Regions from separate parts of the Mycobacterium sp. pW045 genome, predicted to be linked through region 2. Evidence: riboswitches for the same ligand, from Rfam matches in the RefSeq annotation. Region 2 holds a riboswitch; the other holds the start of a gene.
What was found. A riboswitch is a leader RNA that binds a small molecule or an ion and turns the genes downstream of it on or off. The one in region 2 is predicted to bind S-adenosylmethionine.
Positions count from the first base shown of each region.

Region 1: linked by a shared signal. The riboswitch ahead of ACAG20_RS02485 (hypothetical protein) and the one ahead of ACAG20_RS05565 (bifunctional o-acetylhomoserine/o-acetylserine sulfhydrylase) in region 2 are both predicted to bind S-adenosylmethionine.

Region 1 covers NZ_JBGGKU010000001.1:556,341-568,046, reverse strand. Annotated here, with positions in the region: partial or broken gene ACAG20_RS02490 (hypothetical protein) at 1-264, opposite strand, end outside; gene ACAG20_RS02485 (hypothetical protein) at 1,488-2,066, opposite strand; SAM riboswitch class IV at 2,099-2,210, opposite strand; gene ACAG20_RS02480 (DUF732 domain-containing protein) at 3,014-3,385, shown strand; gene ACAG20_RS02475 (nitrate/nitrite transporter) at 3,389-4,678, opposite strand; gene ACAG20_RS02470 (DUF1906 domain-containing protein) at 4,745-5,467, shown strand; gene ACAG20_RS02465 (fatty acid synthase subunit beta domain-containing protein) at 5,902-11,706, shown strand, end outside.
Region 2 covers NZ_JBGGKU010000003.1:147,692-159,397, reverse strand. Annotated here, with positions in the region: gene ACAG20_RS05570 (NADP-dependent isocitrate dehydrogenase) at 1-2,161, opposite strand, end outside; SAM riboswitch class IV at 2,305-2,425, shown strand; gene ACAG20_RS05565 (bifunctional o-acetylhomoserine/o-acetylserine sulfhydrylase) at 2,556-3,893, shown strand; gene ACAG20_RS05560 (homoserine O-acetyltransferase) at 3,916-5,052, shown strand; gene ACAG20_RS05555 (class I SAM-dependent methyltransferase) at 5,049-5,801, shown strand; gene ACAG20_RS05550 (DUF732 domain-containing protein) at 5,906-6,367, shown strand; gene ACAG20_RS05545 (cyclopropane mycolic acid synthase family methyltransferase) at 6,532-7,395, shown strand; gene ACAG20_RS05540 (DUF3017 domain-containing protein) at 7,406-7,648, opposite strand; gene ACAG20_RS05535 (bifunctional methylenetetrahydrofolate dehydrogenase/methenyltetrahydrofolate cyclohydrolase) at 7,693-8,541, opposite strand; gene ACAG20_RS05530 (NADH:flavin oxidoreductase) at 8,602-9,801, shown strand; gene ACAG20_RS05525 (ATP-binding cassette domain-containing protein) at 9,868-11,706, shown strand, end outside.

The sequences.
Region 1 (11,706 bases), on a different contig from region 2:
GTTTCCGCGCGGGTCGCCCGCGTAGTTGATCATGTTCGTGCACCGCAAGGGCATCGCCGAACTCGATCCGGTCGTCGGTGCGGGGCACTCGCCTGTCTGCCAGCCGATGCCGTTGATCTCGGCGTTTCCGCGCGGGTCGCCCGCGTAGTTGATCATGTTCGTGCACCGTAGGGGCATCGCGTTGCTCGCGGGGCTGAAAAACAATAGAACCGCGCCAAACATGTTCGCGACCACCGACGCAACCGTTACGAGTCTCTTCGGCATGGGAGGAGCTTAGAACGTCAGCGGCCAGTGTGGCTGTGGATGATAAGAATGTCAGGGCGTGCGGCGGTACCAGATTGCCGCTCGAGACTTGCCTCGAATCGGACGGGCCATCCAGAGTCGCACCATCTGCCGATCAGGTTTTCGCAGGAATTTGTACCCCCATGTTCCGGAGTTGCCGCTACGGTCTGTCTCCAATAGACGACGACCAAGACGCGGTAGCTGGCTGGTTATTTATTGCAGGCAATGATCCGGGTGGGAGATGACATATGCACTTACACCGAATCGGGCTGGCGCTGGTGGCTGTTGGGGCGGCAGTGCCCGTTCTCACTGCGCCAGCTGCTGCAGCGGACCCAGTCTGTGCCAACGTCCCATCCTGCGTACCTAACCTCACCACCGACGCCCGTGAGGGGATGGCCTGCGCGCCTAAAGGTGGCCCCCAGCACTACGCATTTGGTGTAGACGGCACCCCCGCGCGAACTTTCATCTGCCTGAAGGACGGTCGTACCGGTGTTCAGACGTGGTCCAAAGCGCCGCCGCTCTACGGGGTTATGCGGGCTGGGGAGCCCTGTGTCAGCGGGTGGTCAGCGCAGAATGTCGACGGTCGCCCAATGCTGTGCGGCGATGACAGCAGGTGGATGATCTACACATCCAACGTCGCGTAGCACAGACCCGGGGCTCGCTCCGCTTCTAGTGACGCGGGCGGCGTCCACGTCGGGAACGGCACTGGCGGTAGTGGTGATGCTGGTGGCCTCGGCACGCGGACGGGTTATCCCGGCGCAGATGGAAAGTTAGCCCCCCGCGCTGCATTAGTCTGGTGACCTAAATTCCGTGCGAAGCGGTCGTTGTCGGCCCGCAGCTTGGCGGTGTGTTCGGCCTCGGTGGTGGCGGGCCAGTACCCCAAGCTCCTCGGCGAGCCTGCGGAACTCATCCATGGTCGACATTGCCGGGCGCCCAGGGGGCAAGCAGATGGGCGCATTCCAGGCCGAGCATGTAACAGGCTTCCAGTTGTCTGGCTCGGTAGCGCGAACTTCGTCGGGCGCGGCGCACTCGTTCTGCTCGCGGGCGGTCAGAACGCGACGCGTTCTCACCACTTCACGGTCACCGTGCTGTAGTCCCCTCGCTCCCGACGGCGACACTGTTCGGCCTCGACCCAGCGACGTGCGGCGGAGGCACGAGATTCGTGCCATTCCTTGACCGGCTGCGGCTCGCCGATCCAGCCGCGTTCAGCGCTCATCGTCGTCGGTTCCGGATTGGCCGGGTAGCGGCGCTGAATACCTGCGGCCGGATGCGTAGCGATCAGCTACCCGCAGTGGCGGGATGTGGCTGTAGTCGATGTTGCGCAGCTCGGCGTTGCGGGCTTCCTGCTCGGCCTGAGCGCGTTGTTGATAACGCTCCCAGGCCTCCGGCGGCTCGCCCCACGGCGGCGGATCCGCAGCGACCACCCGGGCACGGCACTCGGTGCGTTGCTCTGGCGTCGCCAGGCTGAATACGCTGCGCGCGCCGCCGATCCGGGACGCCGTCGGGACGGCGAGGATGTGCCAGCGCGGTTTCCAGTCGGCCCGACCGCCGAAGCCGTCCAACGCCGCCCGTAGTGCCTCCGGGTCGTGATTCCATAGCACCAGGTTCAGTCCATCGCCCTCGAGGTGCACCAGCCCGTCATCGTCCACCGACGCGGTGACCGGGATGACCGGGCCCGGGTTGCGCATCGAGACGTTGAACTGGACGTGGAAGATCTGGTGGCCTGACCCGTGAAAGGCGCACTGCGCGTCTGCACCCGGAAGTTCCCAGACATACCTGGACATGATGATCTCCAACTTGTGGAGCCCCCGCTCGGGAGGCGCTCTTGCCGACACCGGTTGGTGTTGGCCGCTTCGTCATCCGAGCCACCCACGAGCGTGGGGTTGGCGTGCCATCAAGTCGGAGCTTGGCGACGGCAACTCATGAAGCCCCTCCAGGGTACCGAGACGAGCCGACAAGGACCCGACGCGAGGAAAAGAAGTACCCCGGCCGATAAAACGGCCGTCCTCGACGCCCTGAGGCGCTACTGTGCCCTCCCGGCGGCTGGGTGATCCCCGCCAAGGCCGACTCCGCCAGGTACCACGGTTTTTTCGACTCCGGGCCCGGAGGAATCCGCGAAGCCTCCAGTCGACCGATCTCCCGGCGCAGGTCAGCGACCATCGGGCCTCGCACAACGTCGCCGGGCCATCCTCTAGTCGGCCCATAGTTGGGTGCCCGTAAGTAACACCCGGACGGCACAAAATTGTTGGTGCACTGAGTATTCGAGGCTCTGAGGTCGAACCCGCGCTAGCCGTTGGTCAGTCCGGCTAGCCACACTCGCGGGTCGTCAACCCACGCCGCCGGGATACGGACCTTACGGCGTCTCGGATCACCGGACACTGCTCGGTGCGCACCCATCGGCGGACGATGTTGACGTCCTCGCCCAGACGTCGGGCGGCCTCGCCGAATGTCAAGCCTCGTTCGCTGGTGGCCTCGCTTCCGGTCATAGTTACCAGCGTACCGATCTGCCCCCACATTTCCCCCACATTCTGGGTCTAGCAGCGTCTATCTGAGCCTATCTCAATACACCTTAAACAGCAGGTCAACGCGGTGCATAGGTCTGCTACCTGCATAATAATTAGGGTTCGAGTCCCTCCGCCCGCACAAAATCTCCAATCGATTTCGCCATGTCGCCAGCGCCTTGCCGGTGCGAGAATGGACGTCGTCATCCTCGCGGGATTGGTGCACCATCATGAACAGAAAAGCAGTCTTCGCCACCTTCAGCGCGGTACTGGCCGGTGTCATCGCAAACCCGCCGCCGACGGCATTCGCCGACGATCCCAGCGGTGAGGACCAGGTGTTCTTCGCAGAGCTGGAACACGAGGGACTTCACCCCGACTACGCCAAGCAGATCTGCGGCAGCGCCAAGTGCGAGTCGCTGGGTGATCTGCTGGTGCAAGAAGGCCATGCGGTCTGTTCGGCGTTGAGCGGCGCGCCGCGGCTGGTGCCGATCTCGGTGATCGCACACCTGCAGGTGACACCAGCAGAAGCACACGGCGTCATCACCGCGGCCCGGCACGCCTATTGCCCGCAATCGCCGGACCCGTACAACAAGACTGCGTGAGCCTCACGGCTCGCCGGCAACAACAACCCGCGCCTGCACCTCACCGAGGGCCCCGAAGTCGCGGGCTTTGCGGGCATTGACCACCACGCCCACCGCGGCCAGCCCCCAGATGACGTACTGCACGACCCAGGCCAGCCGGAAGGCCGAGAATGAGAAGCCGCCCGCCATCGCGATCACGATCCCCATCGCCTGCATGATCACCAGCGTGGCGATGAAGCCGCCGGTGTTGACCATGCCCTGCGCGGTGCCCAGCGCGGCCGGCGGATTGTAGGTGCGGGCAAAGTCGAATGCCAGGATCGAGACCGGCTGGCCGGCCGAGATCACCACGATCAGCAACGCCAGCAGCCAGTGCGGTGCGGGGGAGGGCAGTGCCAGCAGCACGGCCCAGGTGCAGGCGGTCAGCGCGATCATCGCCAGCACCAGACCCGTCCGGTGCTGGGGCCGACGCGCGGACAACGTGCCGACCAACAGTCCGACCACGACGAAGGTCGCCACCGACAGTGTCAGGAACGCACCGGCCAGCGCGCGTGAAAGCCCCTGTGCGGTAGTCAGGTAAGGCACGCCCCACATCAGCGCGAAGACGTTCGCCGAGAACGGCGTGCCGAGGTGGGTGAAGAAGCCCAGCTTGGTGCCGGGCCGGGACCAGACCGTCTTCACCTCACCGAACGCCGCCCGAAACGTTCGCGGCTGCATGGCGATCGGCGCCCCGGGCGGAGCGTCCCGGCACACCGCGAGGGTCAGCGCGACCGCCAGCACCCCCAGTGCCGCCGCCGACAGGTAAGCCGCAGTCCAGCCCTGGTGCAGCAGAATCGCCAGAAACGGTACCGCCGAGAGCAACTGGCCGAACTGGCCGCAGATCCCGGTGAGCTGGGTCAGCAGTGGGACGCGTTCCGGCGCAAACCAATTGGGCAGCAATCTGATGACCGAGATGAACACGAACGCGTCGCCCAACCCGACCACGCCGTACGCTCCGATCGCGATCGGCAGCGAATGGGTCAGTGACAGCGTCAATTGAGCCGCCGAGAGGACCGCGACGCCCGCGGCGATCATCGCCTTGGGGCCGAACCGGTCCAGCAGCACGCCGGCCGGAATCTGCATCGAGGCGTACACGATGAGTTGCAGGATCACGAACGACGACAGCGTGCTCGGGCCGGTGCTGAACCGGTCGGCGGCGTCCAGGCCCGACACCCCGAAGGTGGTGCGGTCCAGCACCGCGACCACATAGGACAGCAAGCCGGTGCCCCATACCGCCCAGGGACGCCATGAGCGATCCGTGATCCGCAGCTGTGTCACCCGGCCATCCTGCCCTGTGGTGGTGAGACGCCGGTGCTCGACGGGTGCTGCCGTATCGTTTGGTGCGTGTTGGTTTCGCGGCGCGACGTGCTCAAATTCGCTGCGACCGCCCCGGCCGTGATCGGTTTGGGCGCCGCGGCATCGGCAGTGTCGGCCACCACGGCACGGGCGGAGCCGTTGGGCATCCTGCTGGACTATTCGGCCGGCGTCCTGACCGCCGAAGAGATCCGAGCGGCCGGCGCCGTCGGCGCCATCCGCTACGTCTCGGACCGCCGGCCCGGTGCCGACTGGATGCTCGGGAAGCCGATCCAGCCGGCCGAGGCGCACGATCTGCACCAGAACGGCCTGGTGATCGTCTCCTGCTACCAGTACGGCAAACAGGCGACCGCCGACTGGCTGGGTGGTCAAGAGGCCGGCGTCGAGCATGCCCAACGCGGCTCGCACCTGCATGCCGCGGCGGGCGGCCCTGATGACGCCCCGATCTACGCCTCCATCGACGACGACCCGTCCTACGAGCAGTACCGGACGCAGGTGGCCCCCTACCTTCGCGGCTGGGAATCGGTGATCGGGCAGCACCGTACCGGTGTGTACGCCAACTCCACGACCATCGAGTGGGCCGTGCAAGAGGGCCTGGGTTCCTATTTCTGGCAGCACAACTGGGGGTCGCCGGGCGGTATTGCGCACCAGGCGGCCAACCTGCATCAGGTCGAGGTCGACAAACGTAAGGTCGGCAACGTCGGTGTCGACATCAATCAGATCCTGACGCCCCGGTTCGGTCAGTGGGCCTGACCCACGCCCGGGACGATGGGGCACGGGGCTGGGCGGCCGCTCGTCGGGTGGCGCGGATCACGGTGCCGGGTTGACACTGCGTCAGTGGCTGTCTACGACAGCCTGACCGGCCGGATTCGAACATAACGATTAGATAACAATGCAGCCTTGATCAGGGCTGTTGTGGCTACTCGACCGTAACCCCGCGCATGCAGGACGTTTGTTCCCCGACGATCGAAGCGTGGTCGGAGCGCGTGATATCCGCAGGTGGGTTACCCGAGCGTAGAACTCATGAGTAACCAATTAGCTGCCGAAACGGCACAGGTTCTTATGACACTCTTACTGCTGTAGCGCGGCCGCGACGACGCGAGAGCCCGCTGCCCGATCGGGGCCAAGCCGGTCATGCCGGCAGGCACAACAAAGACGCGATGTTCCAGAGCAGGGAGATATCTAACGTGACGATCCACGAACATGACCGGGTGTCCGCTGACGGGACCGGCCCGGGCCCGTTCGCCAACGCCTCGTCCGCCCTGGTGGATCGCCTCACTGCCGGTGAGCCGTACGCGGTGGCCTTCGGTGGTCAGGGCAGCGCCTGGCTGGAGTCCCTCGAGGAGTTGGTCTCCTCCGCCGGCATCGAGACCGAGTTGGCCACGCTGGCCGGCGAGGCGGAGCTGCTGCTGGAGCCGGTCGCCAAGGAACTCGTCGTGGTCCGGCCGATCGGCTTCGAGCCGCTGCAGTGGGTGCGTGCGCTGGCCGCCGAGGACCCGATCCCGTCGGCCAAGCAGCTGACCTCGGCCGCGGTATCGGTACCGGGCGTGTTGCTCACCCAGATCGCCGCGGTGCGGGCGCTGGAACGCCAGGGCCTGGACCTGGCGGCCGCCCCGCCGGTCGCCGCCGCCGGGCACTCGCAGGGCGTGCTTGCCGTCGAGTCGCTGAAGGCCGGCGGCACCGCCGACGTCCAGCTGCTCGCGATCGCCCAGCTGGTGGGGGCCGCCGGAACGCTGGTGGCCCGCCGTCGCGGCATCTCGATCCTCGGGGACCGCCCGCCCATGGTGTCGGTGAACAACGCCGACCCGGAACGGATCCAGGAACTGCTGGAAGAGTTCGCCACCGATGTGCGCACCGTGCTGCCGCCGGTGCTGTCCATCCGCAACGGCCGGCGTGCGGTCGTCATCACCGGCACCCCCGAACAGCTGTCACGGTTCGAGCTGTACTGCGAGCAGATCGCCGACAAGGAGGCCGCTGAGCGCAAGAACAAGCTGCGCGGCGGCGCGGTCTTCGCGCCGGTCTTCGAACCGGTGCAGGTCGAGGTCGGATTCCACTCGCCGCGGCTGTCCGACGGCATCGAGATCGTCGGTAAGTGGGCCGCCCAGATCGGTTTCGACGCCGACGGCGTCGCCCTGGCGCGCTCGATGGCCGAGTCGATCCTGGTGGACCAGGTCGACTGGGTGGACGAGATCACCGCGCTGCACGACGCGGGCGCCCGCTGGATCCTGGACCTGGGGCCCGGCGACATCTTGACCCGGTTGACCGCACCGGTGATCCGCGGCCTGGGCATCGGGATCGTGCCGGTGGCCACCCGCGGCGGGCAGCGCAACCTGTTCACCATCGGCGCCGTGCCGGAGGTGGCCCGGCCGTGGACGAGCTACGCCCCGTCGGTGGTACAGCTGCCCGACGGCCGGATCAAGCTCGACACCAAGTTCACCCGGCTGACCGGCCGGTCGCCGATCCTGCTGGCCGGCATGACGCCGACCACCGTCGACGCCAAGATCGTCGCCGCGGCCGCCAACGCCGGGCATTGGTCGGAGCTGGCCGGCGGTGGGCAGGTCACCGAGGAGATCTTCAACGACCGGGTCGCCGAGCTGACTACGCTGCTCGAGCCGGGCCGCACCGTCCAGTTCAACTCGTTGTTCCTCGACCCGTACCTGTGGAAGCTACAGGTCGGCGGAAAGCGGTTGGTGCAGAAGGCCCGTCAGTCGGGCGCCCCGTTCGACGGATTGGTGATCAGCGCCGGCATCCCGGACCTCGAGGAAGCCGTCGAGCTGATCGGCGAGCTCAACGAGGCGGGCATCAGCCACGTGGTGTTCAAGCCCGGCACCGTCGAGCAGATCCGGTCGGTGATCCGCATCGCCGCCGAGGTGCCCACCACCCCGGTGATCGCCCACGTCGAGGGCGGCCGCGCCGGTGGTCACCACTCCTGGGAGGACCTCGACGACCTGCTGCTGGCGACCTACTCCGAGCTGCGTTCGCAGCCCAACATCACGCTCTGCGTCGGCGGTGGAATCGGCACCCCCGAGCGTGCCGCCGACTACCTGTCCGGGCGCTGGTCGCAGGACCATGGCTTCCCGCTGATGCCCGTCGACGGCATCCTGGTGGGCACTGCGGCGATGGCCACCAAGGAGGCCACCACCTCGCCGGCGGTCAAGCAGATGCTCGTCGACACCACCGGCACCGACCATTGGATCGGCGCAGGAAAAGCCCAGGGCGGCATGGCCTCCTCGCGCAGCCAGCTCGGCGCGGACATCCACGAGATCGACAACACCGCCTCGCGGTGCGGCCGGCTGCTCGACGAGGTCGCCGGTGACGGTGACGCGGTCGCGGCCCGCCGTGACGAGATCATCGCCGCGCTGGCCAACACCGCCAAGCCCTACTTCGGCGACGTCACCGAGATGACGTACGCGCAGTGGCTGCGCCGGTACGTGGAGCTGGCGATCGGTGACGGCGACTCGACCGCTGACACCGCGTCACCGGACAGCCCCTGGCTGGCCGACACCTGGCGGGAACGGTTCGGCTCGATGCTGCAGCGCGCGGAAGCCCGGCTCAACGAGGTCGAATCCGGCCCGATCGAGACGCTGTTCACCGCCGGCGACGCCGCGATCCTGGAGCGTCCGGCTGACGCCATCGCCGCACTGGTGGCCCGTTACCCCGACGCCGAGACCGTCGTGTTGCACCCCGCTGATGCGCCGTTCTTCACCCAGCTGTGCAAGACGCCGGGCAAGCCGGTCAACTTCGTGCCGGTGATCGACAAGGATGTGCGTCGCTGGTGGCGCAGCGACTCGCTGTGGCAGGCGCACGACGCCCGCTACACCGCCGAGCAGGTCTGCATCATTCCCGGCATCACCGCCGTGGCCGGTATCACCCGGGTCGACGAGCCGGTCGGCGAACTGCTGGACCGCTTCGAGCAGGCGGCGATCGACCAGGTGCTGGCCGCCTCGACGAACGACGGGGTGCAGCCGCGACCGGTGACCGCGCGCCGCCAGGGCCGCCTCGACGTGACCGGCCCGCTGGCCGTACTGCTCGACGCGCCCGACGTGCTGTGGGCGGGCCGTACCACCACCAACCCGGTGCACCGGATCGGCGCCTCCGACGAATGGCAGGTGCAGGAGAACCGGGCGGCCACCCACCCGACGACCGGGGCGCGTCTCGAGGTCAGTTCGGCGGGGACCGCCGAAGACCATGTGGTGCTCAGCGTGCCGCTGTCGGGCATCTGGATCACCATTCGCTTCACCGTGCCGCCATCGGTCGCTGACGGCGCCATCCCGCTGGTCGCCACCGAGGACGCGGCCACCGCGATGCGCGCGGTGCTGGCCATCGCGGCCGGGGTCGACGGGCCGGACGCGCTGCCGCCGGTAGTCGACGGCACCGCCACCGTGACGGTGGAGTGGGACCCGGAGCAGGTCGCCGACCATACCGGGGTGACCGCCACCTTCGGCGCACCGCTGGCGCCGGGACTGTCCACCGTGCCCGACGCGCTGGTCGGCCGGTGCTGGCCCGCGGTGTTCGCCGCCATCGGCGCGGCGACCACCGACGCCGGCTTCCCCGTCGTCGAGGGTCTGCTGTCGCTGGTGCACCTGGACCACGCCGCACATCTGCTCGCCGCGCTGCCGGACGAGCCGGCCGAATTGAGCGTCACCGCAACGGCTTCGGCTGCCACCGACACCGAGGTCGGACGGGTCGTCCCGGTCTCGGTCACGGTCGCCGCGGCCGATGGCACGGTGCTGGCCACCCTCGAGGAGCGGTTCGCGATCCGCGGACGCACCGGCGCCGCGGAACTGACCGACCCGGTCCGGGCCGGCGGTGCGGTCTCCGACAACGCCACCGACACCCCGCGGCGGCGCCGTCGCGACGTCACTGTCACCGCCCCGGTGGACATGCGGCCCTTTGCGGTGGTCTCCGGAGACCACAACCCGATCCACACCGACCGGGCCGCCGCGCTGCTGGCCGGCCTCGAATCGCCCATCGTGCACGGCATGTGGCTCTCGGCCGCGGCCCAGCATGTGGTCACGGCCACCGACGGCCAGGCCCGTCCGCCGGCCCGGCTGGTCGGCTGGACCGCGCGTTTCCTGGGCATGGTCAAGCCCGGCGACGACGTCGACTTCCGGGTCGACCGGGTCGGAATCGACCTGGGCGCCGAGGTACTGGAGGTGTCGGCGCGGATCGGTTCGGACCTGGTGATGTCGGCGACCGCGCGGCTGACCGCGCCGAAGACCGTCTACGCGTTCCCGGGACAGGGCATCCAGCACAAGGGCATGGGCATGGAGGTCCGAGCCCGCTCCAAGGCCGCCCGCAAGGTCTGGGACTCCGCGGACAAATTCACCCGCGAGACCCTGGGCTTTTCGGTGCTGCACGTGGTGCGAGACAACCCGACCTCGCTGATCGCCTCCGGTGTGCACTACCAGCACCCCGAGGGCGTGCTGTACCTGACGCAATTCACCCAGGTGGCGATGGCCACCGTGGCCGCCGCCCAGGTTGCCGAGATGCGTGAGCAGGGTGCGTTCGTCGAAGGCGCGATCGCCTGCGGTCACTCCGTGGGTGAGTACACCGCGCTGGCGTGCGTCAGCGGTGTCTACGAGCTGGAGGCGTTGCTGGAGGTGGTGTTCCACCGCGGCTCGAAGATGCACGACATCGTGCCGCGTGACGCGTTGGGGCGCTCCAACTACCGCTTGGCCGCCATCCGACCGTCGCAGATCGACCTCGACGACGCCGACGTCACCGCGTTCGTCGCCGAGATCGCCGAGCGCACCGGGGAATTCCTGCAGATCGTGAACTTCAACCTGCGGGGTTCGCAGTACGCGATCGCCGGCACGGTGGCCGGCTTGGAAGCCCTTGAGGAAGAGGTGGAGCGGCGCCGCGAGATCTCCGGCGGCAAGCGCTCGTTCATCCTGGTGCCCGGGATCGACGTGCCGTTCCACTCCAGCGTGTTGCGCATCGGCGTGGACGACTTCCGGCGTTCGCTGGAGCGGGTGATGCCGCGGGACAAGGACCCTGAGCTGATCATCGGCCGCTACATCCCCAACCTGGTGCCCAAGCCGTTCAGCCTGGACCGCGAGTTCATTCAGGAGATCCGCGACCTGGTGCCGGCCGAGCCGCTGGACGAGGTGCTGGCCGACTACGACACCTGGCGCAACGAGAAGCCAGCCGAGCTGTGCCGCAAGATCGTCATCGAGCTGCTGGCCTGGCAGTTCGCCAGCCCGGTGCGCTGGATCGAGACCCAGGACCTGCTGTTCATCGAGGAGGCCGCCGGCGGCCTGGGCGTGGAGCGGTTCGTCGAGATCGGGGTGAAGTCGGCCCCGACCGTTGCCGGACTGGCCACCAACACCCTCAAGCTGCCCGAATACGCCCACAGCACAGTGGAAGTGCTCAACGCCGAACGCGACGCCGCGGTGCTGTTCGCCACCGACACCGACCCCGAGCCGGAAGATGAGCCGGTTGCCGAGGATTCCGACGCTGGCGCGTCGGACGGTGCGCCCGTGTCTGGTGTCGCCCCGGCCGTCGCCGCGGCTTCGCCAGCGGCTCCGCCCGGTGCTCCCCGTCCCGACGACATCGGCTTCGACGCCGCCGACGCCACGCTGGCGCTGATCGCGTTGAGCGCCAAGATGCGTATCGACCAGATCGAGGCGCTGGACTCCATCGAATCCATCACCGACGGCGCGTCGTCGCGACGCAACCAGCTGCTGGTGGACTTGGGTTCGGAGCTGAACCTGGGTGCCATCGACGGCGCCGCCGAGGCCGACCTGGCCGGACTGAAGTCCCAGGTGACCAAGCTGGCGCGCACCTACAAGCCGTACGGCCCGGTGCTGACCGACGCCATCAACGACCAGCTGCGCACTGTGCTGGGGCCGTCGGGCAAGCGCCCGGCCGCCATCGCCGAACGGGTCAAGAAGACCTGGGAGCTCGGTGACGGCTGGGCCAAGCACGTCACCGTCGAGGTGGCGCTGGGCACCCGCGAAGGCAGCAGCGTTCGGGGCGGTGCCCTGGGC
Region 2 (11,706 bases):
GCGCGTAATAGCCGCCGATATCCACTGCCTTGCCCTGCACCACGGTCAGCTCGTCGAGGATGACGTCCTGGTTCTTCTCCAGCCCGTTCGCCACCGCGGCGAAGTGCTCGGCCAGCTTGGGGTCCTCGGTCTGCGCGGCGAGCTCCTGCGCCCAGTACTTGGCCAGGAAGAACTGGCTGCCGCGGTTGTCGAGCTCGCCGGTCTTGCGCGACGGGTTCTTGTTGTCGGCCAGCAGCCTGCCGATCGCCGTGTCCAGCGTCTGCCCCAGGATCTTCGCGCCGCGGTTGCCGGTCTTGGCGCCCATGTCGTCGAAGCTGGCGCCCAGCGCCAGGAATTCGCCGAGCGAGTCCCAGCGCAGGTGGTTCTCCTCCACGAGCTGCTTGACGTGCTTGGGCGCCGAACCACCGGCGCCGGTCTCATACATGCCGCCGCCGGCCATCAGCGGCACGATCGACAGCATCTTGGCGCTGGTGCCCAGCTCCAGGATCGGGAACAGGTCGGTGAGGTAGTCGCGCAGAATGTTGCCCGTCGCGGCGATGGTGTCCTGGCCGCGGATCAGCCGCTCCAGGGTGTAGCGCATCGCCCATACCTGCGGCATGATCTGGATCTCCAGGCCCTCGGTGTCGTGGTCCTTCAGGTAGGCCTTCACCTTCTTGCGCAGCTCGGCCTCGTGCGGGCGCTCGGTGTCAAGCCAGAACACCACCGTCATGCCGGAGATCCGCGCGCGCTGCACGGCCAGCTTCACCCAGTCGCGGATGGCGGCGTCAGTGACCGTGCACAGCCGCCAGATGTCACCGGCCTCGACGTTCTGACTCAGCAGCACCTCACCGGTGTCCAAGTCCACGATGTCGGCGATCCCGGCCTCGGGAACCTCGAAAGTCTTGTCGTGACTGCCGTATTCCTCGGCCTTCTGTGCCATCAGGCCGACGTTGGGCACGGTGCCCATGGTGGCCGGGTCGAACTGGCCGTGGGTCTTGCAGAAGTTGATCAGCTCCTGGTAGATCCGCGAGAAGGTGGATTCGGGGTTGACCGCCTTGGTGTCCTTGGTCCGCCCGTCGGCGCCGTACATCTTGCCGCCCGCCCGGATCATCGCCGGCATCGAGGCGTCGACGATGACGTCCGACGGCGAGTGGAAGTTGGTGATGCCGTTGGCCGAGTCCACCATCGCCAGTTCGGGCCCCTGCTCGTGGCAGGCGTGCATGTCCTCGATGATCTCTTCGCGCTGCGAGGCCGGCAGCGTCTCGATCTTGTCATACAGGTCGACCAGGCCATTGTTGACGTTGACGCCCAGGTCGTCGAAGAGCTTCTGGTGCTTGGCGAATGCGTCTTTGTAGAACACCTTGATGGCGTGGCCGAACACGATCGGGTGGCTGACCTTCATCATGGTGGCCTTGACGTGCAGCGAGAACATCACACCGGTCTTGCGGGCGTCTTCCATCTGGTATTCGTAGAACTCGCGGAGCGCCTTGACGCTCATGAACATCGAGTCGATGATCATGCCGTCGGACAGGGCGACCTTCTCCTTGAGCACAATCTTCTTGCCGCCCTTGGTTTTCAGCTCCATCTTCACATCACGGGCACGGTCCAGCGTCATCGACTTCTCGCCGTGGTAGAAGTCGCCGTGGCGCATGGTGGCCACGTGGGTGCGCGACGCCTGCGACCACTCCCCCATGCTGTGCGGGTGCTTGCGGGCGTACTCCTTGACCGCCTTGGGCGCACGTCGGTCGGAGTTTCCTTGCCGCAGAACCGGGTTCACAGCACTGCCCAGGCACTTGGCGTAGCGGTCGTGGGTCTGGCGTTCGGCGTCGGTCTTGGGGTCGGCCGGGTAGTCCGGCAACGCGAAGCCCTTGTCCTGCAGTTCCTTGATCGCGGCGACCAGCTGCGGCACCGACGCGCTGATGTTGGGCAACTTGATGATCGTGGTGTCGGGCAGTTCGGTCAGCCGCCCGAGTTCGGCCAGGTTGTTGGGCACCCGCTGCTCCTCGGTGAGCACGTCGGGGAACTCCGCCAGGATGCGCGCGGCCAGCGAGATGTCACTGGATTTGACGTCGATGCCCGCGGGCTCGGTGAAGGCCCGCACGATCGGCAGGAACGAGTACGTCGCCAGCAGCGGCGCCTCGTCGGTCAGCGTGTAGATGATGGTCGGCTGGTCGGCGCACATGGCTGTTCTCCCGGCGTCAGGGTTCGAATGTCTGTTGTTCCGCGTGGTACACGGCGGCCTCAAGTATCGCGTACCGGCCATTGGCGGCCACCGGCCGGTGAGCAGGTGGCGGCACCTCCGATAGATGCGATAGGCTGCCAAGCGGTCATGAGTGCCAGCGCGAAGCCCCGGCTTGCTGGCCGGCAACCCTCCAACCGCGGTGGGGTGCCCCGGGTGATTGACCGGGTTGAGTAGCCGCCGCAGGCTACGCGGCAAGCGCGGGTCCGCCACAACGGGCCCCCCGAGTAGACAGGGGAACCTGATGCGTGCCTCCTTGCGCCGATCAGACCGTTGTTGTCGTCGCTGACACCCCTCCTGCCCCAGCGATAACACTCTCTTCAGAAAGCATCTACCTATGACCGCCGGTAACAACTGGTCGTTCGAGACCAAGCAGATCCACGTCGGCCACGCCGGTGACCCGGAAACCGGGTCACGCGCCCTGCCGATCTACCAGACCACCTCGTACCTGTTCAGCGACACCGACGAGGCCGCCGCCCGCTTCGCGCTGGCCGAGCCGGGCAACATCTACACCCGGTTGACCAACCCCACCAACGCCGTCATCGAGGAACGCATCGCCGCGCTCGAGGGCGGGGTGGGCGCCACCTTGCTGTCGGCCGGCCAGGCCGCCAGCACGTTCGCGATCTTCAACCTCGCCGGCACCGGTGACCACATCGTGGCCAGCCCCCGGCTGTACGGCGGCACCTACAACCTGTTCCGCTACTCGCTGCCCAAACTGGGCATCGAGGTCAGCTTCGTCGAGGACCCCGACAACCTGGAGTCCTGGGCCGCGGCGGTCCAGCCGAACACCAAGGCGTTCTACGCCGAGAGCATCTCCAACCCCAAGATCGACATCCTCGACACCCCGGGGGTCTCGGCGGTGGCCCACGACCACGGCGTGCCGCTGATCGTCGACAACACCATCGCCACCCCGTACCTGATCCAGCCGATCAGCCAGGGTGCCGACATCGTCGTGCACTCGGCCACCAAGTACCTGGGCGGCCACGGCACCGCGATCGCCGGTGTGATCGTCGACGGCGGCAACTTCGACTGGACCCAGGGCCGCCACCCGGGGTTCACCACCCCCGACCCCAGCTACAACGGCCTGGTCTACGCCGACCTGGGCCCGCCGGCCTACGCGATCAAGATCCGTGCCCAGCTGATGCGCGACTACGGGTCGGTGGCCTCGCCGTTCAACGCATTCCTGATCGCCCAGGGCCTGGAGACGCTGAGCCTGCGGGTCGAGCGTCACGTCGCCAATGCCCAGCGGGTCGCGGAATTCCTGGCCGCCCGTGACGACGTGCTGAGCGTCAACTATGCCGGGCTGCCCGACTCGCCGTGGTACGAGCTGGCGCAGCGGCTGGCCCCCAAGGGCGTCGGCGGCGTGCTGTCCTTCGAGATCGCCGGCAGCGGGCAGGGCGGCGGCCTAGAAGCAGGAAAAGCGTTCGTCAACGCGCTGCAGCTGCACAGCCACGTCGCCAACATCGGTGACGTGCGCTCCCTGGTGATCCACCCCGCGTCCACCACGCACAGTCAGCTCTCCGGCGACGAGCTGCTGAGCACCGGTGTCACTCCCGGACTGGTGCGGCTGGCGGTCGGCATCGAGGGCATCGACGACATCCTGGCCGACCTGGAACTCGGGTTCGCCGCGGTCGCAACACAGCTCGGCGAATCGTCCGCGCTCGCGGCTCGTTGAGGCGGCTGTCAAAGAGGCTGCGGTGACGATTTCGGAATTCTCGACCCACGTGCTGCCCGCCGAGGGAGAGACCGGCACGGTCGGCATCGGCCCGCTGCGCTTGGAGAGCGGAGCGGTGCTCGATGACGTCCACATCGCCGTGCAGCGCTGGGGCAAGCTGTCGCCGCGTCGCGACAACGTCGTCATGGTGCTGCACGCGCTGACCGGGGACTCCCATGTCACCGGGCCGGCCGGGCCCGGACATCCCACCGCGGGCTGGTGGGACGGGATCGTCGGGCCCGGCGCCCCGATCGACACCGACCGCTGGTGCGCGGTGGCCACCAACGCCCTGGGCGGCTGCCGCGGATCGACCGGCCCGAGTTCGCTGGCTCGCGACGGGAAACCCTGGGGCTCACGGTTTCCCGCCATCTCGATTCGCGATCAGGTGGAAGCCGACATCGCCGCCCTGGCCGCGCTCGGCATCACCGAGGTGGCCGCGGTGATGGGCGGTTCGATGGGCGGCGCCCGCGCGCTGGAGTGGATGATCGGCCACCCGGACCGGGTGCGCGCCGGCCTGCTGCTGGCCGTCGGCGCCCGGGCGACCGCCGACCAGATCGGCACCCAGAGCACCCAGGTCGCCGCGATCAAGGCCGACCCGGACTGGCAGGGCGGCGACTACCACGGCACCGGCCGCAGTCCCGAGAGCGGGCTGGCGATCGCCCGGCGGATCGCGCACCTGACCTACCGCGGCGAGGCCGAACTCGACCGGCGATTCGGCAATAGAGCGCAGGCCGAGGACGACCCAGCGGACCCGCGCTACGCGGTGGAGAGCTACCTGGGCCACCAGGGCGGCAAGCTGGTGGCGCGGTTCGACGCCGGCAGTTACGTCGCGCTGACCGAAGCGCTGTCCGGCTTCGACGTGGGCCGGGGCCGGGGCGGCGTCGCCGCCGCCCTGCGGGACTGCCCGGTACCGGCCGTGGTCGCCGGGATCCCCTCCGACCGGCTGTATCCGCTGCGCCTGCAGGCCGAGTTGGCCGAGCTGCTGCCCGGCTGTGCACGCCTGCAAGTGGTCGAGTCCGACTACGGCCACGACGGCTTCCTGCTGGAGACCGACCGCGTCGGAGAATTGATCCGCCAGACCTTGGACTTGGCGGACTCGGCGGGGGTGCACCGGCGGTGAACCGGTCGCGGCAGCCCCGGCACGATCGATCGCTGTCGTTCGGCTCGCAGGCGGCCGCCTACGAACGGGGCCGCCCGTCCTACCCGCCGGAGGCGATCGACTGGCTGCTACCAGCGGACGCCGCCGACGTGCTGGATCTGGGTGCCGGCACCGGCAAGCTCACCACCCGGCTGGTCGAGCGTGGCCTGAATGTGGTGGCCGTCGACCCGATCGCCGAGATGCTCGAAGTGCTGCAGACCTCGCTGCCGCAGACCCCGGCTCTGCTGGGCACCGCCGAGCAGATCCCGCTGCCCGATGACAGCGTCGACGCCGTGCTGGTGGCGCAGGCCTGGCACTGGTTCGACCCGGCACGGGCCATCCCCGAGCTGATCCGGGTGCTGCGCCCGGGCGGCCGGCTGGGGCTGGTGTGGAACACCCGCGACGAGCGGCTGGGCTGGGTCAAGGAACTCGGCGAGATCATCGGCCGCGAAGACGCCCGCGACGCCGTCGACGGCGGCGTGACACTGCCGGCGCCGTTCGGTGCGATCGAACACCACCAGCTGGAGTGGACCAACTACCTGACCCCGCAGGCGCTGATCGACCTGGTCGCCTCCCGCAGCTACTGCATCACCTCACCGGACGCAGTGCGCACCAAGACGCTGGATCGGGTCCGCCACCTGCTGGCCACCCATCCGGCGCTGGTCGGTTCGACCGGGTTGGCGCTGCCCTACATCACGGTGTGCGTGCGGGCCACCCTGGAACCGTCGTAGGCAAACCGTGACCCGGCCGACTCGTCGGCGTTATCCCTTTGATGCAGAATTTCAACCACCAGTCCCCGTGCCGCTCGGCGCCGGGCAGACAGACGGGGGAGATAATGCGACGCTTCGTGGCCCTGGCCGGCCTGGGGATATGTGCTGGCCTGATCGGCGCCGCGGCGCCGGCGCAGGCGAGTCCGATCGATACCTCGTTCCTGTCCGATCTTGCCGGGGCGGGCGTTCCCGTCGGTGACCCGGCCGCGACCGCGGAACTGGGCCAGTCCGTCTGCCCGATGCTGACCGCGCCGGCCGGCACCGCGGCGTCGGTGGCGTCCCCGGTCACCGCACTGGGCGGCGGGCCCGCCATGTCGCCGGAGATGGCGCAGCTGTTCACCGAGATCGCGGTGCAGGCGTATTGCCCGCAGCTGCTGGCGCAGCTGGCCAGCGGCCAGCTTCCGGAGCTGCCGTTGGTCCCGGGCATGCCGGGCGGCGGCATTCCGGGGTTGTCCGGTGGCATTCCGGGGCTGTCCGGTGGGATTCCCGGCCTGCCCGGCGGAATCCCGGCCATCCCGGTCGCTTAGCCGGTAGCGCCGGCGACGGGCCCGCGCTGCCGTTGTGGCAGCGATGTTTTACGCGAGCTGTTGTTTATCCGGGACGACAGCGGGTATGCGGGTCCGGCCGACTGGGGAGGGACGGCCTTAGGGCGGCACTGATAAGCCCCCGACGGACCGAAAGGCCACCCCTCATGACCGACCGGCTGACCCCGCATTTCGCTGATGTACAAGCCCATTACGACCTGTCCGATGATTTCTATCGGCTGTTCCTCGACCCCACCCAGACCTACAGCTGCGCCTACTTCAAGCGCTACGACATGACGCTGGAGGAAGCCCAACTCGCCAAGATCGACCTTTCGCTCAGCAAGCTCGGGCTGCAGCCGGAGATGACGCTGCTCGACATCGGCTGCGGTTGGGGCACCACCATGCAGCGCGCCATCGAGCAATACGACGTCAATGTGATCGGATTGACCCTGAGCAAAAACCAAGCCGCCCATGTGCAATCGCGCTTCGACGCGATGGACAGCCCGCGCAGCCGGCGGGTGCTGCTGGCCGGCTGGGAGGAGTTCGACGAGCCGGTGGACCGGATCGTGTCCATCGGGGCGTTCGAGCACTTCGGCTACGACCGCTACGACGACTTCTTCACCACGACCTTCAAGGCACTGCCCGACGACGGCACGATGATGCTGCACACGATCTGCGGCCTGTCACCGCAGGAGATCGTCGAACACGGCATGGCACTGACCGCCGAGCTGGCCGACTTTCAGATATTCCTCATGACGGAGATCTTCCCCGGCGGCCAGCTGCCGTCGATCGGTCTGGTCAGGGAGCACGCCGTAAAGGCGGGGTTCAGGGTGAAGCGCATCCAGTCGCTGCAGCAGCACTACGCGATGACCCTCGACCACTGGGCCGAAGCGCTGGAGGCACACGAGTGCGAGGCCGTCGAACTGCAGTCCGCGGCGGTCTTCGACCGCTACATGCGGTACCTGACCGGCTGCGCCGAGGAATTCCGCGCCGGGCGATTCGACGTCAACCAGTTCACCCTGGCCAAGTGAGGCCGAAGGGTCAGCTGGTTCCCAGCGGGTCGACGGTCGCGGCGATATAGACCATCGCCGTGGCTGCCGTCGTCATCGTCGCGAAGTCCAGTCCCCGGTCCCGCAGCACCAGCAGCCCGGCCCGCTCCTCGGACAGCACCAGCCGCAGCGCGGCGGCCACCGCGGTGCCGATCCCGATCAGCAGGGCGCCGCGACGCCAGAAGTTCGCGCCGGCCAGCACGAACGCCACCACGAAGATCAGCCCCACCAGCATGATCGGCCACTGGGCGGCGACCAGCCGGCGGACGTCCACGCGCCTCACAGTTCGCTCTCGACCCGCTCGACGACGTTGGTCAGCAGGAAGGCCCGGGTCAGCGGGCCGACGCCGCCGGGGTTGGGCGACACGTGACCGGCCACCTCCCACACGTCCGGATGCACGTCGCCGACCAGTCCGGCATCGGTGCGGCTGACGCCGACGTCGACGACGGCCGCCCCGGGACGCACCATGTCCGCAGTGAGCAGATGCGGCACCCCGACAGCGGCGACGATGATGTCGGCCTGGCGGGTGAGCTCCGGCAGGTTGCGGGTTCCGGTGTGGCACAACGTCACCGTGGCGTTCTCCGACCGGCGGGTCAGCAGCAGGCCCAGCGGGCGCCCGACGGTCACCCCGCGGCCGATCACCACCACGTGGGCGCCGGCGATCGGCACGTCGTAGCGGCGCAGCAGGTGCACGATCCCGCGCGGCGTGCACGGCAGCGCCGCCGGGGTGCCCAGCACCAGCCGGCCCAGGTTCGTCGGGTGCAGCCCGTCGGCGTCCTTGGCCGGGTCGACGCGTTCCAGCGCGGCGTTCTCGTCGAGATGTTTGGGCAGCGGCAGCTGCACGATGTAACCGGTGCACTCCGGGTTGGCGTTGAGCTCGTCGATGGTGTCGTTGAGCTGCGCCGCGCTGACGTCGGCCGGCAGGTCGCGGCGGAGCGAGGTGATGCCGACCTTGGCGCAGTCGGCGTGCTTGCCGCGCACATAGGCGTGCGAGCCCGGGTCGTCGCCGACCAGGATGGTGCCCAGCCCCGGAACGCGGCCCGCCCGGGCGAGTTTGTCCACCCGGGCTTTGAGGTCGACGAAGATCTCGTCGCGCGTGGCCTTGCCGTCCAACGTGATCGCACCCACGCCGGACATTGTGACATTCCCCGCCGGATCCGACGCCACCGTCGGGGTTAAGCTCCGGGAATGCCTGCTGCTCCCGACGTCTTCAGTCCGGCCAAGCTCGGCCCGATCACACTGCGCAATCGGGTCATCAAGGCCGCCACCTTCGAGAACCGCACCCCGGACGCGCTGGTCTCCGACGACCTGATCGAGTACCACCGGCTGCCGGCGGCCGGCGGGGTGGGCATGACCACCGTCGCCTACTGCGCGGTCTCCCGCGGCGGCCGCACCTCCGACGACGGACTGTGGATGCGCCCGGAGGCCCTCCCCGGGCTGCGCCGGCTCACCGAGGCCGTGCACGCCGAGGGTGCGGCGGTCAGCGCGCAGATCGGCCACGCCGGCCCGGTCGCCGACGCCCGCTCGAACAAGGCCCGCGCGCTGGCGCCGGTACGGTTCTTCAACCCGATCGGCATGCGGTTCGCCAAGAAGGCCACCCGCGACGACATCGACCAGGTCATCGCCCAGCACGCCGACGCCGCCCGCTGCGCCGTCGACGCCGGCTTCGACGCCGTCGAGATCCACCTCGGTCACAACTATCTGGCCAGCTCGTTCCTGTCGCCGCTGATCAACCGCCGCTCCGACGAGTTCGGCGGCTCACTGGCCAACCGGGCCAAGGTGGCCCGCGGCATCGTGCAGGCGGTCCGCCAGGCCGTCGAGAAGGACGGCGCCGGCCAGATCGCCGTGACGGCGAAGCTGAACATGTCCGACGGGGTGCGCGGCGGCATCAGCCTGGACGAGTCGCTGACCACCGCCAAGTGGCTGCAGGACGACGGCGGCCTGGACGCCCTCGAGCTGACCGCCGGCAGCTCGCTGGTCAACCCGATGTATTTGTTCCGCGGCCACGCCCCGGTCAAGGAGTTCGCGAACGTCTTCCCGCCCCCGTTGCGCTGGGGCATGCGGATGACCGGCAAGAAGTTCCTGCGCGAATACCCGTACCACGACGCCTATCTGCTGGACGACGCCCGGCTGTTCCGCGCCGAGCTGTCGCTGCCGCTGATCCTGTTGGGGGGCATCACCAATCGCGAGACCATGGATCAGGCGATGGCCGAGGGCTTCGAGTTCGTCGCGATGGCCCGGGCGCTGCTGGCCGAACCGGATCTGGTCAACCGGATCGCGGCCGAGCCGGCGACGGTGTCGGAATGCATCCACTGCAACCAGTGCATGCCCACGATCTACCAGCGCACCCACTGCGTTGTCACCGGCGCCCCCGACCTGCTGCGCTGAAGATCCGCGCGGACTCGCGGCCCGCGGACCGGCGGCCACTTCGGTCCGCCCGATACAGTTGATCCGATGAGTCACCCTGCTCCGCCGGTGCTGACCGTGCGCTATGACGGGTCGCAAGGCACATTCTCCGCAGGCCACGACGTGGTCATCGGGCGTGACCTGCGCGCCGACATCCGTATCCCGCATCCACTGGTCTCCCGCGCGCACCTGCTGCTGCGCTTCGAGCAGGGCAGGTGGCTCGGAATCGACAACGGCTCACTGAACGGCATCTACGTCAACGGCCAGCGGGTGCCGATGGTCGACATCCGCGACGGCCAGTGCGTCAACCTGGGCAACCCGGACGGCCCCCGGCTGTCCTTCGAGGTCGGGCGACATCAGGGCCAGGCCGGCCGGCCGCCGCAGACCGTCTCGATCCAGGTGCCGCAGCCGGGCATCGCACGCCCGGGCCGGCCGCCGGCGCAGCCACCGGGCCGGCCCGCCGTGCCGGTGCCCCCCGAACCTGCGCACTACCCGGATCCGCGCTCGGCCGGACACCCCGGTATCCAGCAGCCGCTGCGGCCCGGCCCGCCGCCGTATCAGCCCCCGCCGCTGCCCCACCGGCAACCGGCATACCCGGCGGGACCGTCCGGCGACGCGGCCCTGCGTCAGAGTTTCGCGCCACCCGCGCCCGCCGAGCCGTTGCCGCCGCGGCAACCGGCCACCCGGATGGCCCCGGTGGCGGCCAAACCACCGGAGGTCGGCAACCTCGCCACCCGGATGATCGACATCCTGCGGCCTGGATCCGCCTCACCGCCGGATGCGCCCGCCGGTGCGTTGACCATCGGGCGCGCCACCGACAACGACATCGTCATCTCCGATGTGCTGGCCTCCCGGCACCACGCGATGCTGATCCCGACCCCGCTGGGCACCGAGATCCGCGACAGCCGAAGCATCAACGGCACGTTCGTCAACGGTGTCCGGATCGGCTCGGCGATCCTCACCGAGGGCGACCTGGTCACAATCGGCAACGTCGACCTGGAATTCCACGGCGGCAGCCTGGTACGCCGCACCGAGACCGCGACGGGCAGTGGCGGGCTTGAAGTCCGGGACGTCTGCTTCGACGTCGAGGGCGGCAAGCGGCTGCTCAACAACATCTCGCTGACCGCCCGTCCGGGTACGTTGACCGCGATCATCGGCGGCTCCGGCGCCGGCAAGACCACGCTGGCCCGGCTGATCGCCGGCTACACCCGGCCCAGCTCCGGCTCCGTGCTGTTCGAGGGCCACAACATCCACGCCGACTACGCCTCGCTGCGCAGCCGGGTCGGGATGGTCCCGCAGGACGACGTGGTGCACCGCCAGCTGACGGTGAACCAGGCGCTGGGTTACGCCGCCGAGCTACGGCTGCCGCCCGACAGCAGCCAGGCCGATCGCGATCAGGCCGTCGCGGAGGTACTCGAGGAACTCGAGATGACCAAGCACGCCGACACCCGGGTGGACAAGCTCTCCGGCGGCCAGCGCAAACGCGCCTCGGTGGCGTTGGAGCTGCTGACCGGGCCGTCGCTGTTGCTGCTCGACGAACCGACGTCGGGCCTGGACCCGGCACTGGACCGTCAGGTCATGCTGATGCTGCGCGGTCTCGCCGACGCCGGACGCGTGGTGCTGGTGGTCACCCACTCGGTGGCCTACCTCGATGTCTGCGACCAGATCCTGCTGCTGGCCCCCGGCGGCAAGACGGCATTCATCGGCCCGCCCGACCAGGTGGAGACCGCCCTGGGAACCCGCAACTGGGCCGACATCTTCGCCAACGTGGGCGCCGACCCCGACGAAGCCAACCGGCGCTTTCTGGAGCGCGAAGGCGGCCGGCGGTCCTCGGTGGCGCTGGCCGAGACACCCCCCGCCGACCTCGGTAAACCGGCGGCCACCAGT